3 regions of the Ruegeria sp. E1 genome follow, and region 3 is predicted to be linked to each of the others. Evidence: riboswitches for the same ligand, from Rfam matches in the RefSeq annotation. Region 3 holds a riboswitch; each other region holds the start of a gene.
The links. A riboswitch is a leader RNA that binds a small molecule or an ion and turns the genes downstream of it on or off. The one in region 3 is predicted to bind cobalamin.
Positions count from the first base shown of each region.

Region 1: linked by a shared signal. The riboswitch ahead of ACR0FG_RS14610 (hypothetical protein) and the one ahead of ACR0FG_RS05365 (DUF1636 family protein) in region 3 are both predicted to bind cobalamin.
Region 2: linked by a shared signal. The riboswitch ahead of ACR0FG_RS00185 (DUF1636 family protein) and the one ahead of ACR0FG_RS05365 (DUF1636 family protein) in region 3 are both predicted to bind cobalamin.

Region 1 covers NZ_JBQFPE010000011.1:45,709-52,110, forward strand. The annotation lists gene nudC (NAD(+) diphosphatase) at 1-321, opposite strand, end outside; gene ACR0FG_RS14590 (bifunctional 2',3'-cyclic-nucleotide 2'-phosphodiesterase/3'-nucleotidase) at 499-2,385, shown strand; RNA gene ffs (signal recognition particle sRNA small type) at 2,425-2,523, shown strand; gene rsgA (ribosome small subunit-dependent GTPase A) at 2,703-3,731, shown strand; gene ACR0FG_RS14605 (alpha/beta hydrolase family protein) at 3,733-4,593, opposite strand; cobalamin riboswitch at 4,774-4,993, shown strand; gene ACR0FG_RS14610 (hypothetical protein) at 5,085-5,492, shown strand; gene ACR0FG_RS14615 (dual specificity protein phosphatase family protein) at 5,495-5,998, opposite strand; gene ACR0FG_RS14620 (DNA polymerase III subunit gamma/tau) at 6,168-6,402, shown strand, end outside.
Region 2 covers NZ_JBQFPE010000001.1:38,437-44,838, forward strand. The annotation lists gene cobN (cobaltochelatase subunit CobN) at 1-571, opposite strand, end outside; gene cobW (cobalamin biosynthesis protein CobW) at 575-1,630, opposite strand; gene ACR0FG_RS00185 (DUF1636 family protein) at 1,627-2,007, opposite strand; cobalamin riboswitch at 2,091-2,293, opposite strand; gene ACR0FG_RS00190 (NAD(P)-dependent oxidoreductase) at 2,439-3,395, shown strand; partial or broken gene ACR0FG_RS00195 (glycosyltransferase family 2 protein) at 3,683-3,817, shown strand; gene ACR0FG_RS00200 (class I SAM-dependent methyltransferase) at 3,913-5,154, shown strand; gene dusA (tRNA dihydrouridine(20/20a) synthase DusA) at 5,253-6,260, shown strand; gene ACR0FG_RS00210 (sulfite exporter TauE/SafE family protein) at 6,281-6,402, shown strand, end outside.
Region 3 covers NZ_JBQFPE010000003.1:342,996-349,397, forward strand. The annotation lists gene ACR0FG_RS05360 (DUF3833 domain-containing protein) at 1-503, shown strand, start outside; cobalamin riboswitch at 565-781, shown strand; gene ACR0FG_RS05365 (DUF1636 family protein) at 883-1,227, shown strand; gene ACR0FG_RS05370 (ABC transporter ATP-binding protein) at 1,224-2,000, shown strand; gene ACR0FG_RS05375 (ABC transporter substrate-binding protein) at 2,019-2,966, shown strand; gene ACR0FG_RS05380 (iron ABC transporter permease) at 2,968-3,981, shown strand; gene ACR0FG_RS05385 (CAP domain-containing protein) at 4,006-5,436, opposite strand; gene ACR0FG_RS05390 (hypothetical protein) at 5,905-6,183, opposite strand.

The DNA of each region.
Region 1 (6,402 bases), on a different contig from region 3:
AACGTCCGACAGGTCCAGCCCCTCGGCCTGCCAATCTGATATGTCCATCGCAAAAAGCGGGGTCGCATCCTGATCCAGACCCAGGAAAATCGGCCCCTCGACCGATCCCCCCGGCCCTTGCTGCACCAGATCGTGCTGCATCGACACCGGTGCGAGATGATCCAGCGCCTCACCCCGAACCAGCACTTTGCCACGCCACAAAAGCAGGCATTGCGCCTTGGGATCGGTACGCGCCTGATCCAGTCTTTGCGGATCGCCACGAATATGCGCTGCACGGTCCAGCCCCGAGCCGCCGAATGTCACCTGTTCCGCGCGTTTCATTTTCATCGCCCCTTGATCTGAAGTGAAGGGCTGCCACGTCTTGGCCTCTGGCGCAACGGCGTTTCCTCGGGCAATAGTGATATGCTGCCGTCGAAAGACCGCAAAAGCGCCCCTGAAATTGCATTAATTCGAAATTTAGTGACCACAAAGTTACCAAGACAGTCAGAAGCACGTATTTTGAACAAAAAGACCAAAGTGCCATTGGGCAGCAACCGGAAGTCACGGAGTTTTGTCCGGATTCTGGCCACTTCTGATCTGCATATGAACCTGACCGGTTACGATTATTATGCCGATTGCGCTGACCCGCATATCGGGTTTACCCGAACGGCCAGCCTGATCCGGCAGGCACGACAGCAGGCGCTTGACCACAACGGGCTGGTTTTGCTGTTCGACAACGGCGACGGCCTGCAAGGCACGCCATTGGGCGATTGGGCGACCGAGAGCTGTGCCTCTGCACATCCGCTGCCGCAGGCGTTTGCGGCGTTGGGATACGACGCGGTCGGGCTGGGTAATCACGATTTCGGATCCGGCATCGGGTTTCTGAAGCAGATCACAGAACAGTCCCCATTTCCGGTGGTTTGCTGCAATGCTTCGTGCCCTTCAGCCAACACGCCCTGGCAGCGATCAGCGATTCTGGCGCGTGAGGTCTGGCACGCTGGCAGGCCCGAGCCGATCCGCATCGGCATCCTGTCTGTCCTGCCACCGCAGACCGCCCTGTGGGAAGCGCACAAACTGCAGGGGCGGGTCGCGTTTCAGGATATCCTTGCCACTGCGCGTGCAAGCGCGGTGGAGTTGCGAGAACAGGGCTGCGATCTGGTGATCGCTCTGGCGCATACCGGCCTTGGGCAGGCCGCCGCCGCACCGGGGCTTGAGAACGCAGTCATACCGCTTGCCGAAATTAACCAGATTGATGCAATCGTCGCGGGGCATACCCATCTGACGCTGCCCGGCCCGGCGCACGAGGGGCTGGACGCGGTCGATTGCTCTAACGGGTTGGTCCATAACACGCCCGTTGTGATGCCCGGTTGGGCCGGTTCGCATCTGGGCGTCATAGATCTGCAGCTTGACCGCGACGCAGCAAACAAGTGGCGCATTGTCGGTAAAAAGACCGAGGTCCGGGCGATACACCCCGGCGCGGATGAAGTACCGGTGCCGGAAGACCCCGAAATCAAGCAACTTTTGGCCGCGGCACATACGGCCACCCGCACCCGCGCAGCGCAACCTGTGGGGCGTGTGGACCGTCCGATGCACAGCTATTTCTCGTTCTGTGCACCGGATCGCGGGCTGGCATTCATGGCTGCTGCTCAGGCCGCGGCCTTGCGCCCTTACCTGCGCAACACGCCATTTTCCGACCTGCCGGTGCTGTCCGCCGTTGCCCCGGCAAAGTTCGGAGGCCGCGCGGGTCCGCGATATTATACCGAAGTGCCGGCCGGAGAAATCTCCTTGCGTCATCTTGCAGATCTGCATGTTTTTCCCAACGAGCTGCGGGCGGTCGTGGCCACGGGTGCGCAAATCCTTGACTGGCTGGAAATGTCTGCCGGGGTCTTCAATCAGCTGTCCCTGAAAGATGCAACTTTGCTGGTCGACCCGCAGCGCGCCGGTCATAACCTTGACCTGCTGCACGGGATGAGCTGTCAGTTCGATCTGTCCCAACCTGCCCGGTTCGATTCCGGCGGGCGGATCATAAGCCCGAACAGCGCGCGGGTTCGGGATGCAAATGTAAACGGGGTTCCAATCACACCTGATCGGGTATTTGTCGTGGCAACCAACAATTATCGCGCAAATGGCGGTGGCAATTTTCCAATAGCCAACCATCCGCAGCTGGTGCCCTTGCCCGCGCTGCGCATTCAGGACGTTCTGCGCGATTATCTGGCCACACCGCAATCGCCGGACCCGCTGGAGAACGCCCCGCGCCCCTTTTCCTTTGCACCGTTGGATGGGGCCACTGCGATCCTGCAAACCAGCCCCAAGGCACGGGGTTTCTTAGACGAGTTATCCGAATACGCCCCCCGTGATCGGGGGCTGGACGAGGACGGGTTTCTAAGAATTGCACTTACACTCTGACGGGTTGCCATTTTGCGGCGGGACACCTATATCCACGGTTGAGAGGTTGGCGCGGGCGAGCGCCTCGCCAACCTGGTCAGGTCCGGAAGGAAGCAGCCACAACGAGCCCCGCTTGGGTCGATGTCCAACCTCTCACTTATCAACCCCGCGCCTTCGCGCGCCTGAACCCCAAGCCGCAGGAGGGCCTTTATGATTGTAGCAGTGACCCTTCGGGCAGTTCGGTTCTAAAACACCCGCCGATATTTGCCTGAACACATCACCAACGGATGCGCGCACGCCATTCGTGTGGTTTTCTGTACCTGAACACAGGCAGATCAATGGTTTTTTCTCTATCGGACCTTGGATGGTCCTCTCACTTTGCCGCGCAGGCAGCGGCAGACACGTCTTACACTCCGTTTCGGATTTCAGCGGTTCATCGCGATCGTCTGAATGGGCTTTCAACAGATGGTGAAAGCCCTCTGCTGACACCGGGTCGGTCGACCGGGGATTTCACGGTCGGAGATTGGGTGCTGGTCGATGCTCAACAGCGGGTCCAGCGCCTGTTGGAACGCCGCAGCCTTCTGCAACGTCGCGCCGCCGGAACGGGTGCCGAATCGCAGTTGATCGCTGCGAATGTGGATGTGCTGTTCATCGTCAGTTCCTGCAACGCCGACTTCAACCTGCCCCGGTTGGAGCGCTATCTGGCGCTGGCGCATCAGGCCGGGTGCTATCCTGTGGTTGTTCTGACCAAGGCGGACACCTGCGCGGACGCAGCGGACTACGTTTCGCAGGCGGAAAAGCTGGCGCCGTTTCTGACGGTTCTGGCGATCAATGCGTTGGACCCAGCAGATGTTTCGCAGGTTTTGACGTGGTGTCCCACAGGGCAGACAGGTGCGCTTGTCGGCTCGTCCGGCGTTGGCAAGACGACGCTTGCAAATGGCATGACAGGTCAGGACGAGGCGACAGCGGGCATTCGCGAGGATGACGCGCGTGGGCGACACACCACAACTGCGCGGGCTCTGCGCAGGATGCAGAACGGCGGTTGGCTGATCGACACCCCCGGTATGCGAGCCTTGCGATTGCTGGACGCACAAGAGGGTGTGGACGAGGTCTTTTCCGACCTGACGGAGCTTGCAAGGGAGTGTCGGTTTGCCAATTGCCAGCACGAGGCCGAACCGGGCTGTGCGGTGCAGGCCGCGATCGCGGCAGGACCGCTGGACGCAGCACGGCTGGAACGATGGCGCAAGTTGCGGCGCGAAGATCAGCGCAATTCGGAAACAGTTGCCCAATCACGCGCGCGTGACAAGGCGTTTGGCAAGATGGTGCGGTCAGTGATGCAGGACAAGAAATCCAGAAAGGGGTTTTGACCTACGCGGCGATCAATCGGGGCCAGACGGCTGCGTTCTTGCGGGCGAAAGCCCCGATATGACCAATCTCGGGCAAGTCAAAGTCGCGCGGTGACAGCAGATGTCGCCGCGCTTTTGCACCGTACAGATCGGCCAGCCGCCAGACAGCATCCGGGGGAACCATTTCATCATCCTCAAATGTGAACAGGTCCACCTGCGCACCGTCCGAGGGCCAGCCCGCCTCGGGCAAGCCGCTACCAATCTCGGGCACATAGTTCAACGGAGCGGTGCACCAACGCCGCCACTGCCAATAGACCGGTGCAGGCAAATCCGTTCCAAAGCCCGTCAGCTTGCCCGGCAGATATCCCAAAGCCCGCGTCATCAAAGGCGCGTGCCCGTGCCAGAACAGCCAGGCCAGAGCGCGGTAAGGCCAAGGGTGATCGGTCAGGGTAACGAGACCGGAACAGACACAGATCATGCGGTCGATCATCGCCGCGTCCGGTTGAACCGGACCCAGCATCGCACCAACCGAATGCCCGATTGTCCAGTGCTGCGCCTGCGGGAATCTGCGCCGCATTTCAGCGCGCGCAGCAGGCATATCAATCAGCGCCCAATCGGCCATCGAAACCTTTGACCGGGCCAGTGGTCCGTTGGCCGAATGCCCAAAGTCACTGTAGTCATAGGTCAGGCAGGCCATGCCACGCTCTGCCGCAAGCCACGTCGCAAAGTGTCGATAATAGTCCCGCGGCACACCTGTGGCGCTGTTGAGAACCACGACCGTCTCAGGGTCGGCAACCGGGCGGTATAACCGGGCCGACAACTTGGCCGTACCGGACGGGATCAGAAAATCTTCGGTCAGAGCCGTGTCTTGGGTATCCAGCATGACAACCCTCCGAAAGCGATCTTGCAGCGTCTGAACTGATTGGTTCACTTCAACCACACGATACGCCTCGGCTGCCTGAGTCAAGGCGTGACAAAGATGACCTCGCGTCTACCCGCACAATGAAAATCCGAGGTGTTCGCCAATCATCGCGCATTCTGCTTGACTCGCAGGGAGATTGCCCGCTAGCGATTGGGCGATGGTTTTCGCGCCCCGCCTGGGGCCGGAATGAAAAGGGAACACGGTGCGGCCCTACCGGGACTTCCGGGACAAGCCAAATCCGCGACTGCCCCCGCAACTGTAAGCGGAGAGCGATGCCGAAACACCACTGGCCGCAAGGCTGGGAAGGACGGCAAAGCTGCGACCCGCAAGTCAGGAGACCTGCCATCAGAAACTGAAACCGAAACTCGGGCGGGGTGTCCGGGACGGGTTGAAACGCAGATTGCGGATCTTCCTGCGCCATTGCCCTTGCTCTTATGTGCGGAGGGCACATCATGATCTGGAAGACCGAAACGCATCAGTTCACGGCAACCATCTGTCAACACACCGGCAAAACCTGCCCTGCACTGGCCCGCGTGGCGCGTGCGCTGGTTCAGTCAGTCTCGGTCGCCGGGGCCGCAACCTCGCCAGAGTTCGAGATCGAGGGCAGCGCTGAGCTGGCCCACTGCGCCACCGGATGCACGGCACGTTTCAGGGCACAAAGCGACGAAGCCCACATTTATTGTGGCGTCGCGCCTTCAGCAGAAATCGAGCAACTGGAAAGCTATGCCGAAATGATGTTTGGGACAGAGATAAGCGCGATGCCATCCGGCAGCCTTGCGACCCCGCCCTGCGCCATGTTGCAAGTCTTGCCGGTGGCCCCAAAGGCGTCTGCCACGGCTGAACTGCGCGCAAGCGCCTGACGCTACATCGCGGCCAGTGTCCTTGCCGGGGCAGTGGCCCAATTCATCTGACCGTCTGTCTCGACGGCGCAGGGCCTCAGATTGCGCAGACGCGTCAGCGCCGTATCCGGGCTTTCGCCGCATTCGACCATCAGGCGCAACACGATCATGCCGGAACGACCGCACCCGCCCTTGCAATGCACAAGGATGCGACCGCCACCAGACAGCGCCTGCCGGGCCGAGGCACTGACCGCTGTCCAACGTTCGCGGATTTCCGCCGATGGCACGCCAAAATCATCGACCGGCAGGTGAACCCAGCGACTCGCGCGGCTTTGTACATCGCGCCCAAAGTCCCGTGCGCCATCCATGATCATCTCGATCTCGGTCGCCATCGAGATCACCAGACCGGGCTGCCAATCCGCGATCATATCCAGATCACCCTGATAATCACCCGTGCGCCCGGGCATTGAGGTTAGTGCAAGCGAACCACCGCCAACTTGCAATGCATGGATCACCATCTGAGACATCTTGCCGTTCCCCCCGAAACGTAAAAGCGAAAGCCCAGGCTCTGGCCTATGAATCAGGCATTTTAGCTGTGCCCATCCCGTTTCCAAAACGAAAATCCTGACGACCCGCTGTGGACGCGGGCAGCGGGGGCCTCTACGCTGCGGTCTGAACGAATCCGACCGAGCAGACATGACCGACACACCCAGCCCCGCCTATCAGGTTCTCGCCCGCAAATACCGCCCGGAGACCTTTGCCGATCTGGTGGGTCAGGACGCCATGGTGCGTACCCTTAAAAACGCGTTCGAGGCGGACAGGATCGCGCAGGCCTTCATCATGACCGGCATCCGCGGGACCGGGAAAACGACAACCGCCCGGATCATCGCCAAAGGCATGAACTGCATCGGCCCGGACGGCAAAGGCGGAC
Region 2 (6,402 bases), on a different contig from region 3:
GGATCACCCCGCGATCCGGGCACCAAGCGCCACATTCGGGGATCGTTTTGGCCCCCATCACAGGTCCCGCATACAGTCCCGCCGCCAGCGCCATTTGCGCCAGGGCGGCCTGTGCCGCAACTTCTCCGCCCGTATCGCAGAGATGCGCCAAACGGCGCAGAGTCGAGACGGGCAGGGTGGAATAGTCATCCAACCGCGTATCTTCGCGCCCGTCGGCGGGCAGGACAGCAAGAGCGATCCCCTTGGCCTGTGCCAGTGTCAGAACCTGCTGCAAGCCGTAGGACCAGTAGGGTACCCCGCCGATCAGACGAATCAGGATGCCTTTGGCCCCTTCCAAGGTCTGTTCGACATAGGTGTCGACGGACAGAGGGTGTTTCAGCGCCGTTAGGTTGGCCAGCCGTAGGGTCGGCATCCGGCCCTCGGGCCCTCCGCCGCGATGCCAGCCTGCCGCGAAAGCTCCGAGGTCGCTGTCAGAGAATGACAGCACCACCAGATCCGCTGGGCTCTGGCCCAGATCGGTCGGGGTCTCGGTTTCCTCGAGCCCGTGGCTTTCGCGGAAGACGACGTGCATGGCTTACTCGGCGGCCTCGGTCACGCCCAAAAGGATATCGCGGATTTCGGCCTCTTTGATGTCGTCATGCTCGGCGATCACGACAAGGCGCGAGCGGCGGTCTTCGCCGGGCCCCCATGGACGGTCGTATTGGTGGCGAACCCGCGCTCCAACGGCCTGCACCAGCAGACGCATTGGTTTGCCCCGAACGGCCGCATAGCCTTTGACGCGCAGGATGTTCAGTTCCTTGGCCAGCCGTTCGATCTTGGCAACCAGATCAAGCGGGTCAGACTGTTCCGGCAACTCGACGATGATGCTTTCAAAATCGTCGTGCTCGTGATCGTGGTGGCCATCGTGATGGCTGGGACGCGCGTCCATGTCATCCTCGGCTGCGGCTTCAAGGCCCAGCACGACGCGCACGTCCACGGCTCCCTCGGCGACCTCAACTACGGGCAGGGGACGCGGGGCTTCGGCGGCGATGATCTCGCGTGCTTTGGCGACGCCTTCGGGACCGGCCAGATCGGGCTTGGTCAGCAGGATGATGTCGGCGCAGGAGATCTGATCCTCGAACACCTCGGACAGGGGTGTTTCGTGGTCAATGGAATCGTCGGCCATGCGTTGGGCGTCCACCGCCTCGACATTGGGCGCGAAACGACCGGCGGCGACGGCTTCGGCATCGGCCAGAGCTATCACGCCATCGACGGTGATTTTCGAACGGATATCGGGCCAGTCGAAGGCTTTCAGCAGCGGTTTGGGCAGGGCGAGGCCGGAGGTTTCGATCAGGATGTGATCGGGGCGCGGCTCCAGCGCCATCAGGGCCTCAATCGTGGGTATGAAATCGTCGGCAACGGTGCAGCAGATGCAGCCGTTCGCCAGTTCCATGATGTTTTCCGCGGGGCAGTCAGGAATGGCGCAGGATTTCAGGATATCGCCATCAACGCCAACATCGCCGAACTCGTTGACCACAACGGCCAGACGCTTGCCCTGCGGGTTTTGCATCAGATGACGCACCAAAGTGGTTTTGCCCGAGCCCAGAAAGCCGGTGATCACGGTGACAGGGAGTTTTTCGAGATTGCTCATTTCAGGGCTCCAATCGGGGGAATGCGGGCCGCACAGTTTTTGCGGAAATGTTCAGGGCGCTCGCGCCATTTGACCAGACCATCCTCGGTGGCAAGGTACTTGGTGGCGCCGTCAACGATCACGTCGACATGATCGGTTTCATTCAGATGCTCATAGACGAATGTCCAGCGATCCGGGCCGCCGCGCAGGACAATAGAACAGCCCTCCTCACAGTTCGACAGGCATTCTACGGCTTTCAGGGTTATTCCGTCGGGCAGGTGCGCCTGTTCCAGCGCCTTGTGCAGCAATGTGCCGGGGCGTTGGGTATCGTCCTCAACGGGCAGCCCGCGACGACAGGTGGTGCAAACCAGCAATTCGACCGGAGCGGTCTCGGTCATGTCTCTCATCCCCCCAAATCCTCTTCGTGGGGGACGGGGTTTCATGCGGGTCCATTGACCCGACACCGGAACACCCCGTCCGGTTTCATCTTCGGGTGCTGGCAGGTCTCCCGGCTTGCGGATGTCAGAGGCGTCCTCTGTCGGGTGTCCCGCCTTCCCGGCATTCGCCAGTGGCTTGGGCACCCTCTCCGGTCACGGTCGCGGGGGCGGCTGCGTTTGACGGATGATCCGCTGACGCATTCCCTTTTCATCTGCTGTCGCAGACACCAACGAAAGGGACATGCGGCAGGGTAAGCCCGCTTGTCAAGCACAACGCGCCGTTCCGTGATCACGCGGGTAAAAAGCGACCTGTCCGGGTCGCTGGGCGGCATGATCCGGTTGGGCCGACGTGCTGGCATGGTTCGCAAGACGCGAACAGGAGGATGCGGCGCATGAAAGTAGGGTTTATCGGGCTGGGCAATGTGGGGGGCAAGCTCTCGGGATCGCTGCTGCGCAACGGAATCGATCTGACCGTGCATGATCTGAACCCCGATCTGGTGGCTGCGTTTGTCAAGAAAGGGGCTAAGGCCGCTGAAAGCCCGGCTCAACTGATGCGCGATTGCGAAGCGGTGATCACCTGCCTTCCATCCCCCGCTGCCTCGGACGCGGTAATGCAAGAGATGCTGCCAGAGGTCGCCCCCGGCAAAATCTGGATGGAAATGTCGACCACAGACGAGGCCGAGGTCAAACGCCTTGGCGCGATGGTGATCGAGCGGGGCGGGGCTGCGGTGGACTGCCCGGTTTCGGGCGGATGCCACCGGGCCGCAACGGGAAATATCTCGATTTTCGCGGGCTGCGATCGCGCGACGTTCGAGCGTATCCTGCCCTTCCTAACAACCATGGGGCGGCGCATCCTGCATACTGGCGAACTCGGCTCGGCGTCGGTGCTGAAGGTGCTGACCAACTATCTGGCCACTGCCAACCTGATCACCTGCGCCGAGGCCTTGGTGACTGCAAAGGCCGCCGGGATGGACCTGAACACCACCTATGAGGCGATCAGGATATCCTCGGGCACTTCTTTTGTGCATGAGACTGAAAGTCAGGTCATCCTGAACGGCTCGCGCGATATTTCATTCACGATGGATCTGGTGAAAAAGGATATTGGGCTGTTTCAGGATGTGGCGGACCGAGCCGGAGTTCCTTTGGAAATGAACCCTTTGATGATTAAGATATTCGACGACGGGATCGCCCGCTATGGCGACCGGGAATTATCGCCCAACATTATCAGACGTCTGGAGGATGCGACCGGGCTGGACATCCGCGCCCCCGGCTTTCCGCCCGAGATGGAGGACGATGAGCCCGAAGAACCCGGTTACGAAGTGGTTCCCGCGAACCGGGCTTCTGCCTGAGCCTTTTCTTCATGAAATCAGAGATGCCCACAGTTGCTGATCCTTGGGGGCGTGCAACTCTGGGCTTGTCATCTGTGTTGGACAAAATCTTGAGCCTATCTTAAACACATTCCAATAATCCGCGAGTGGTACAGGCAAGAGAGCGAATAATGACGGATGAAACCTTTCTCATCGTAACAACGATGAAGAATGAAGGACCTTTCATGATCGATTGGGTGGCCTAAAACCGCTCAATCGGGTTCGACGATATCCTGATCTATACCAATGATTGCGATGACGGGACCGACATCATCGCGGACCGGATGCAAGAACTTGGCTGGGTTCATCACGAACGTAACCCAGTTAAACCCAAGGAAAAGCCGCAAACCGAAGCATTTTCGCTGTCCAGAAGTCACCCGAGCTATCTTGCTTCTGATTGGATCCTCAGCCTGGATGTGGATGAATACATCAACGTCCGGCTGCCCGGTGGCGATATTCGCAGTTTGTCGAGGTCAGCGGGGATGCGGACGCCATATCGATGTGCTGGCGGATGTTCGGGCAGGGCGGTCAGGTCGATTTTGTGGATCAACCCGTACCGGAAACCTTTTTCCGCGCAGCGCCCGAGAACAAATACCCGCATCAGCGCGCGAAGGGGTTAAAGACCCTGTTTCGCAACAATGGGAAATTCAATCGCTTTCGCGCTCATCGGCCACGGATTGACGCCTACCACGCGCCGAACAAGGATGCGCCATACGAAGGGGTGCTATGGCGCGATTCCGGTGGAAACCTGTTTCCCGCAGAGGATGTGAAATGGCGCGCATGGCGTGGATTCAGTCATGAATATGCACGCATCCATCACTATGCGGTTCGCAGTACCGACAGTTTTCTGGTCAAACGTGATCGTGGGCGCACCAATCATATCAGCCAGGATCAGGGGCTCGAATACTGGGACATGATGAACCACAATGATGTCGAGGACCGGTCGATCCTCGCGCATATGGATGCCATGCACGAAATGCGCGCGAAAATGATGGCAGATCCCAGGCTGGCCGAATTGCATGAGGATGCATGTAACTGGCATGTGTCCAAGGCGCGCAAGCTGCGCAAGCGGGAAGACTGGGCCGAGTTTGTTCAGGCTCTGCAAGATCCCGAGGAGGTCGCAGAGTCAAAGCCCGATCCTGTCACCGCTGCCGTCCGGCGCGGCAAACGCGCCAAGCAACGCGAGCGCAAAGACGCCCTGCGCCGCGAACTGCTCGAGCTCATGCCCAAGGGCAAGCTGAGCATCGAAATCGGCGTCTGGAAGGGCGAATTCTCTGAACTGCTGCTGGAAGGGCTGCAACCTTCCAAACTGGTCTTGATTGATCCTTGGGGCGTTCAGGACGATCCCGAAGATGGCGTTTCACTGGCCGGTGCGCGCAGTAAGAAAGACATGGACCGCATCTACGAGTCGGTAAAGGACAAGTACCGCGATGAAATCGCGCTGGGCAAAGTCTCGGTCATCCGCGATTTCTCGGTTCCAGCGATGGCGCAGTTCAAGGATGAGAGCATTGGTTTTGCCTATGTCGACGGCGACCATTCCTACGAGGGTGTAAAGGCGGACCTAAAGGCGATCCTACCCAAAATGATGACTGGTGGTGTGATCATGCTGGACGACTATCACCGAAAAGGATGGTGGAAAGACGGTGTGATGCGCGCATTCCACGAGTTTCTGGGTGAGAACTCGGCAAATGTTCGGATCAAGGCAATCAAGGGTGCGCAGGTCGCCGTGCAAAAGATATAGGATCTCTGGTAACTCAATCGCGATCATTGCCGGTTGAGCAGGCGGCGATTTAGGCATACCTCCGGATTGCGTAGCCTGAGTGAAACGGAGTACTGACGGTGCAAAATTCGGTAACCAGCGCTGCACGTCTAAGTGTGGCACCCATGATGGACTGGACAGATCGCCATTGTCGCTATTTCCACCGGCTGCTCAGCGCGCAGGCGTTGCTCTATACTGAAATGGTAACAGCCCCGGCCTTACTGCGTGGCGGTGCGTTACATCTGCTGGACCATAGCCCTCAAGAACATCCCGTGGCACTGCAGCTGGGCGGATCGGATCCGGGTGAACTGGCGCAGGCGGCAATTCTTGGGGCAGATGCCGGATATGATGAGATCAACCTGAACTGCGGATGCCCTTCTGATCGGGTGCAGTCAGGGACTTTTGGTGCCGTATTGATGAAGGAACCAGGCCGCGTCGCAGAATGCGTCAGCGCGATGCGAGAAGTTGTGACCGTTGATGTAACAGTCAAATGCCGGATCGGCGTTGATGAGCAAGACCCGGCAGAGATACTTCCGCAGTTTCTCGAGCAGATCCGAGCAGCCGGCTGTACGCGCGTGATCGTTCATGCGCGCAAGGCTTGGCTTCAGGGGTTAAGCCCAAAAGAAAACAGGGATATTCCGCCCTTGGACTATGATCTGGTTCACCAGATGAAGGCGGCGTTTCCTGATCTGCATATCTCACTCAACGGGGGTATCACGACGCTGGAGCAGGCGCAGGCTCAGCTTGAGGCCGGTCTGGATGGCGTGATGATCGGGCGCGCGGCCTATCATCAGCCCGCTGACATTCTGGCCGAAGCGGACAGTCGGGTTTTCCAGGCCGGAGAGGCGATTGATCCTTTTGATGTGGTTCACAAAATGGTGCCCTACATTGAAAATCACCTTGCCGCAGGGGGACGCTTGCACCAGATCACCCGGCATATGCTGGGCCTTTTTGCGGGGCGTCCGGGCGCGCGCGGCTGGCGCAGAACGTTATCCGAAGGGGCGGTGCAAGAGAATGCTGGACCTGAGGTATTGTTGCAGGCCTTGCAGAGCGTGATACCTCTGACAGAGGTGAATCAGGCAGTTTGACACCGGTATTGGGGGGATGGATGACCGAAACGATGTTGTTGGCCCATATGCTGGGCCTTTTGCTTGTCATCGGGGCCGTTGCCGGGGTTTTGGCAGGTCTGTTGGGGGTCGGTGGCGGCATCGTTCTGGTGCCCGCCTTTTT
Region 3 (6,402 bases):
TCGGCCTTGCTGTGCTGGCAGCCTGCAGTGCCAAGCCAAGAATCCCCAAAGCTTTCCTATCGGATCGTCAGCTAAACCTTGAAGAATTCTTTGAGGGGAAGACCGTGGCTTACGGTCAGTTTCAGGACGTGCTTGGCAACGTGCCTCGCCGCTTTATTGTCCAGATCGACGGCAAATGGGATGGAACGACTCTGACCCTGGTCGAAGATTTTGTTTATGACGACGGCGCCACGGAACAACGCATCTGGACCCTGACAAAGACCGGAGAAGACAGTTGGACCGGCACCGCCCCCGGAGTGCTGGGAGAGGCAACCGGAATCGAACGTGGCGACACATTCAATTGGAAGTACAAGATCGACCTGCCCATCAAGGACGGCACCATGCGGGTCAATTTTGACGATTGGATGTGGCTGCTTTCCGATGATCGCCTGCTGAACCGCGCCTATGTTTCGCGCTTTGGGTTTCGGCTGGGTGAGGTCATTTTGTATTTTGAGAAGAAGTAGTCGCAAACGTGATTGCCGAACGGCTCAAACTGATTGCGTATTGACGCATCGCAATTTCTCAGGCACTCAATCTGTCGATGGTTCCTGCGGGTGTGCCCAAGGGATGAAAAGGGAATACGGTGCGGCCCCGGGCGACACCCGGAACAGGCCAAGTCCGCAACTGCCCCCGCAACTGTAAGCGGCGAGCGACGTCAAGTATCCACTGGTCCCAAGGGCCGGGAAGGTTGGCCAAGCAGCGACCCGCAAGTCAGGAGACCTGCCATCCGATGTTCAACCAACCCGGGGCGGGGCGTCCTGGAAGGAGGCTAGATGGCACGTCAATCGCGTGTTTACATTGTCGGCACCTTCTGTTCCCGCCGGGCCAATGGCGGAGCGGATAGTGTCGGACGCAGCTGATCACTTCATCCTTATCTGCGCGACCTGCAAAGGCAGCAAATCCGTTGGTGTGCTGACCGACAGATTGCCGGCGGGCTTTGCGGTTCGCAGTGTGGACTGCATGGCAGGCTGCGACCGCCCGACCACCGTTGGGTTTCAGGCGGTCGGCAAGGCGCAATATCTGTTCGGCGACATCTCTGCCGAGGCAGACTGGAAAGCTTTAGCGGAATTTGCACGCCAGTATCGCGACAGCGACGACGGATGGACCAATGCCACGGATCGGCCACGCGCGCTGTACACCAAAACCCTGTCCCGTATGCCCCGGATCGCGCCAGAGGTGCCGCAATGACATTTCTGACCGCCAAAGATCTGGAATACTATGCCCTGAACGGGGATGTCCTGTTGCAGGGTATCTCATTTGACCTGAATGAAGGCTCTATTCTGGCCATAGCGGGCCCGAATGGCGCTGGCAAAACCACTCTGCTGAACCTGCTTTGCGGGGCCGAGGCGCTGGCGCTGGGTGACGTTGCGATCGGTGGCCGGTCGCTCAGGGAGGTCTCGGCGCAGGACCGCGCGCGCATGATTGCAGTCGTCAGCCAGCAGGAATTGCCGGACGGTCGTCTGATGCTGCGCGACTATGTGGCGCTCGGGCAAATTCCAATCCGCGCGGACCGCTCGACCGAGGAACATGCCGCCGAACTGAACCGCATTCTGGACCTGACGGGCCTTGGCACGCTGGCCGACAAGCGGATGGCGGTGTTGTCGGGGGGCGAACGTCAAAGGGCCCATATCGCACGGGCGCTGGCGCAAGACCCCTCGCTGCTGTTTCTGGACGAACCAACCAACCATCTGGACCCGGATGCCAAGGGGCGGATGCTATCCTTGGTGGCTGAACTGGGCATCACCGTTGTGATGATCGTGCACGATCTGGTCATGATCCCGGAATTTGCCACCCATGTGGCGCTGATGAAATCCACCCGCCTGACCGGTTTTGGCCCGGTTGACGAGGTGCTGACCCCCGACCGGGTCCGTGACACGTTTGGCGTCGATTACCTGTGCTTTCACCACGAAGGCCGCGTGATCCCGGCGCTGGACATCCGAAAAACCAAAGTTTCAACCTGACCCAAGGAGCAATCGATAATGAAACTCATCTGGTCTGTGGTATTGGCCACTGCCATCGCAGGCGGCGCGTCCGCCGGTGAAATAACGGTCGACAATTGCGGCGAACCGCTGGTTTTTGATGCCGCCCCCGAGCGTCTGGTCGTGCACGACATGAACATGACCGACATGGCCTTTGCACTGGGCTTGCAGGACAAGATCGTTGGCCTGACCGGTATCACCGGATGGTACAAAACCAGCCCCGAGTTTGACACGCTGCGCGGCGACATCCCCGAGCTTGCGCCAAAATATCCGACCGTGGAAAACCTTGTGGCGGTCGAGCCCGACCTGTTCTTTGCGGGCTGGTATTACGGCATGAAACCGGGCGGCGACGTAACCCCCGACACGCTCGAGCCCTTTGGCATCAAGACCATGATCCTTACTGAAAGCTGCGTGCATCTGGACAAGGACCGCCCCGTGGCCAGCATGGACCTGCTGTTTGACGACGTTCTGCGTCTGGGCCAGGTGATGCAGGTCGAGGACAGGGCCGAGGCGCTTGTCACCGGTTGGAGAGACGAGTTGTCTACAATTAAGGCAAAAACCGCGGATCTGGCAAAACCCCGTGTCTTCCTGCTGGACGGTCCTGCAGATGCGCCTTTTACGGCTGGTAAATTCGCCATCCCCGACGCGATGATCGCCGCGGCCGGGGGCGAGAACGTCACCCATGACATGGACACAAGCTGGGGCCGCACCTCGTGGGAGGCTGTCGCCGCGTCCAACCCCGAATTTCTGGTGCTGCTGGACTATCAGACCGGCAACGGCGCTGCGGACACGTTTAAGTTCCTGCAAGAACACCCGGTCATGTCCCAGACCGATGCAGTCAAGAACGAGCGCTGGATCGGGCTGCGCTACGAAGAGTTGACCCCCGGACCGGCGAATATCGAGGCGATTTCAAAAATGGCGCGGGCCATGCATCCGGGCCAAAGCTGACATGGGCCGATTGGCTCTGACACTTTTGCTGGGGGCGGTCATACTGACCGCCCTTTTGCTGGTTTCCACAATCTACGGAACCACATCTATTCCGCTGTCGGATACCTTTTCAGCCATCGGTCTGGGCACAGGCCTGTCAGAAGGCGAAATGTCTCCGATGCACCGGATCGTCTTTGACCTGCGCCTGCCGCGCGCCCTGTTTGCCGCAGTGATCGGGGCCGGGTTGGGGATTGTCGGTGTCGTTTTGCAGACCACGACCCGCAACGATCTGGCTGATCCGTTTCTGTTTGGCTTGTCCTCGGGGGCTGCGGCCGGGGCGGTATTTGTAATCACAGTGACCGGAGATATTCTGGGCCTCTGGACGCTTCCGCTGGCGGCCTTCTGCGGCGGGCTGGTTGCATCGGGCATCGTTTTGGCACTGGTGCACGGTTTGCGCACAAGCGCACCTGAAAAGCTGATCCTGGCGGGTCTGGCCGTGTCCTTTCTGTTTTCGGCCATCACCAACTATCTGATTTTCGCCGGAGACAGCCGCGCCGCCCATTCGGTTATCTTCTGGATGCTGGGCGGGCTGGGTTTGGCCCGGTGGGAGACCTTTCCGCTGGTCTGCGTGGGGTTGGCGTTGATCCTTGCCTATTCGCTCTATCGGGCCCGCTGGCTGGATGCGCTGCTGACCGGCGACCTGACCGCCGCCACGCTGGGCGTCCCGGTTCAGGGCCTGCGCTTCCGCATGTTCTTTGTGGCCGCCCTTGCCACCGCCGTATTCGTCTCGGTCACTGGTGTGATCGGCTTTGTCGGCCTAATGGTACCCCATATCGCCCGCGGCATTGCCGGACCCTTGCACCGTCAGTTGCTGCCCACAGCCGCAATTGTGGGTGCGGCCCTTCTGACTGGATCCGATATTCTAAGCCGCTTGCTGCTGGCCCCGCAGGAGCTGCCGGTTGGGATCGTGACCACCTCGATCGGGTCGATCTTTGTGTTTATTCTGCTGTTCAGAACGGCGAGAAAGCAGCGCTAGCTGCTTTCCGGATGTGCTCTTTGGCTAGACAATCGCCAACGCATCGTCTTCGATGCGTGTCACCGTAAAGACGACATCTTCATAGTCCTGATCGCCGCCGCCGGTCAGGTCTTCGAACCCGATGATCATCGCATCGCCGCCCTCGACAATGCCCGACAGCGCATGTTGATCGCCATCAACATTCAGAGATGCTTTTTCCGCATGGAACGTGGTCTCATTCGCAGCTCTGCCATTCACCATCAGCATCAGTTCAAAATCGTCGTCAACATCGGCAATACCGCCATTGCTGGACCGGAATTCCAGCACATCACTATCTGAAATCCCACGCGCCCAGTCTGCCGCGTTCTGTACGATAAAGAACCCCAAACGCGCACCATCTGCTACGTCGTTGATCGTGACCGACCCAGTATCGCGGTTGGTGTTGTCATACAACAGGCGCACATTCGTAATCTCACCATTTTCGAGAATGTCATAGACACCCAAAACGTTGTTAAAACCCGCGTACCCGATATCGTTGAGTTCGATGCGGAAATCGGTTGCGCCATCCCCGACAAGGAAATCCTTATTGACGATGCCATTGATATCACGGCTGTCCACCCGGTCACCATCCGACAGGCCGGGCAGATATTTCGCATAGCTGATTATCGTATTCCCACCGCTTGAAATGGCAAAAATATCCCCACCGGACCGCCCTTCGGTAAGCGATATCGTGACGTCCACGTCGCCATCCCCGTCGGTGTCGATTTCAATCTCTGAATTGCTGGTAAAGCGGATATTTGACCGGCCCGGTTCAACACCTTCAAGGATCAGCTTCTTGCCGGCCCCAAAGTTGCTGACCGTGTCATTGTCCAGCTCCTCGGGCGTTCCCCTGAGCACGCTGTTGTTCCCGTCAAAGGCAAAATGTTCGCTCGAGGGGGTCGGCTCGGGGCTGCTGCCCTGATCGGAATCATCGACAATGATGATCGGATCCTCGGGCGGGGTCCCGGCACTACCGCCATTGTCCAACTGAACTCCGGCCGACGTACGCGCAAAGTTCTGCGTCACCATAACCGCAGGCGCACCCCGGAATGTGCCAATCTCGATCCCGATGCCGATATAATCCAAATCAGGATTCAGGATGTTTGCCCGGTGCCCATCGCTGTTCATCAGCGCATTATGCAGATCAATCACATCATCGCTGAACCCCGCCGCACCGCGTTGCGTTTGCCAGGCGATATTTTCCGCGGTGCCCCAGGATCCGGATAGCACAAAACCCGAGTCCCGAATTCGCTGGGTGGCCGTGCTGTTGCCCTCGCCGGTGTGAGAGAAAGTCCCGGTATCCAGCATCCAGTCGCTGTGATCCTCGGCAGCGGCATTCAACCGCAACTCAAGCCGCACGGGATCACGCCCAAGCGCTGCACGCTCGGCGTTGATCAGGTCGAGCATCTGCCGCTCGAGTGAACTTGCCTGTGACATTACCTGTCCTCCAGATTCTTTTCGCATCGTTGGCGGCAATATTGTCAAGAATTTGTCAAAGGCTTGTCACAAATTGCTTGCACCTGTTTTGCGGCAATTTCCCGCCTGTTCCAGCTTTGGCAATGGCGGAGAAGCGTCGTTTTGGCCGCAAAAGGCCGACAAAGAAAAGGGGCGCACTCGTTGCAAGCGCGCCCCAGTCACAGGGAGGACAGTGAAAAAATCCGCGCTCTGAAAAACAACCTGAACGCCAACTCATTACTTTCACCACTATGGCGCACAAAAGCCTTGCGTTCAGTGATGCACGTTACACAAGCAGGAAAATTTTCGAAAAATTTTTAGTCTGCTTGGTGTCAGCGCAGACAGCCCAACCGCATTGCCCGACATGTGGCCTGCCGATAGGCCGACCAACCAACAAAAAAGGCCTGCTGCAACCCGCAGCGAGCCTTTTCAAAACCCTTTCAAGGGTCTCTATTTCTTCGGAGCCACCTTGGAAAACGCCTTCAGTGCATCATCCATCTTTTTCTTGGTATCTCCGACTTTCTTGTGCAGACCGCCAAGCTTGGCCGATACCTTGGCCAGTTCAACCGAGGCAGGCCCCATCAACGCGACGTTCCCGCTGCTGATATTGGCATTGCATTTCGCCAGATCCCGGTTTGCCTTATCCAGATCGACAAGCGCCTTCTGATAGGCGTCAATAGACGCTTTCATCTTCTTCGCCGCTGCTTCGATTTCCTTGGTCGTCGCCATGATTTTCCCCTTCATTTGAGTGTTGTAATCTGGGTCTAGCGCGTTGGAAACGTACTGGCAGTGAACCAAATCACGCAGGGTTTCGGACTATGCGCCAAAATCTGCAGCACGCATCGAAACGACAATAAATTCTTATAAGTGATTGATCTTGTAGACTGTTTTTAGATTGAACGGGATGTTTGGATTTTGGTTTCTGGCGTTGGCTTTGAACCTCTGGCC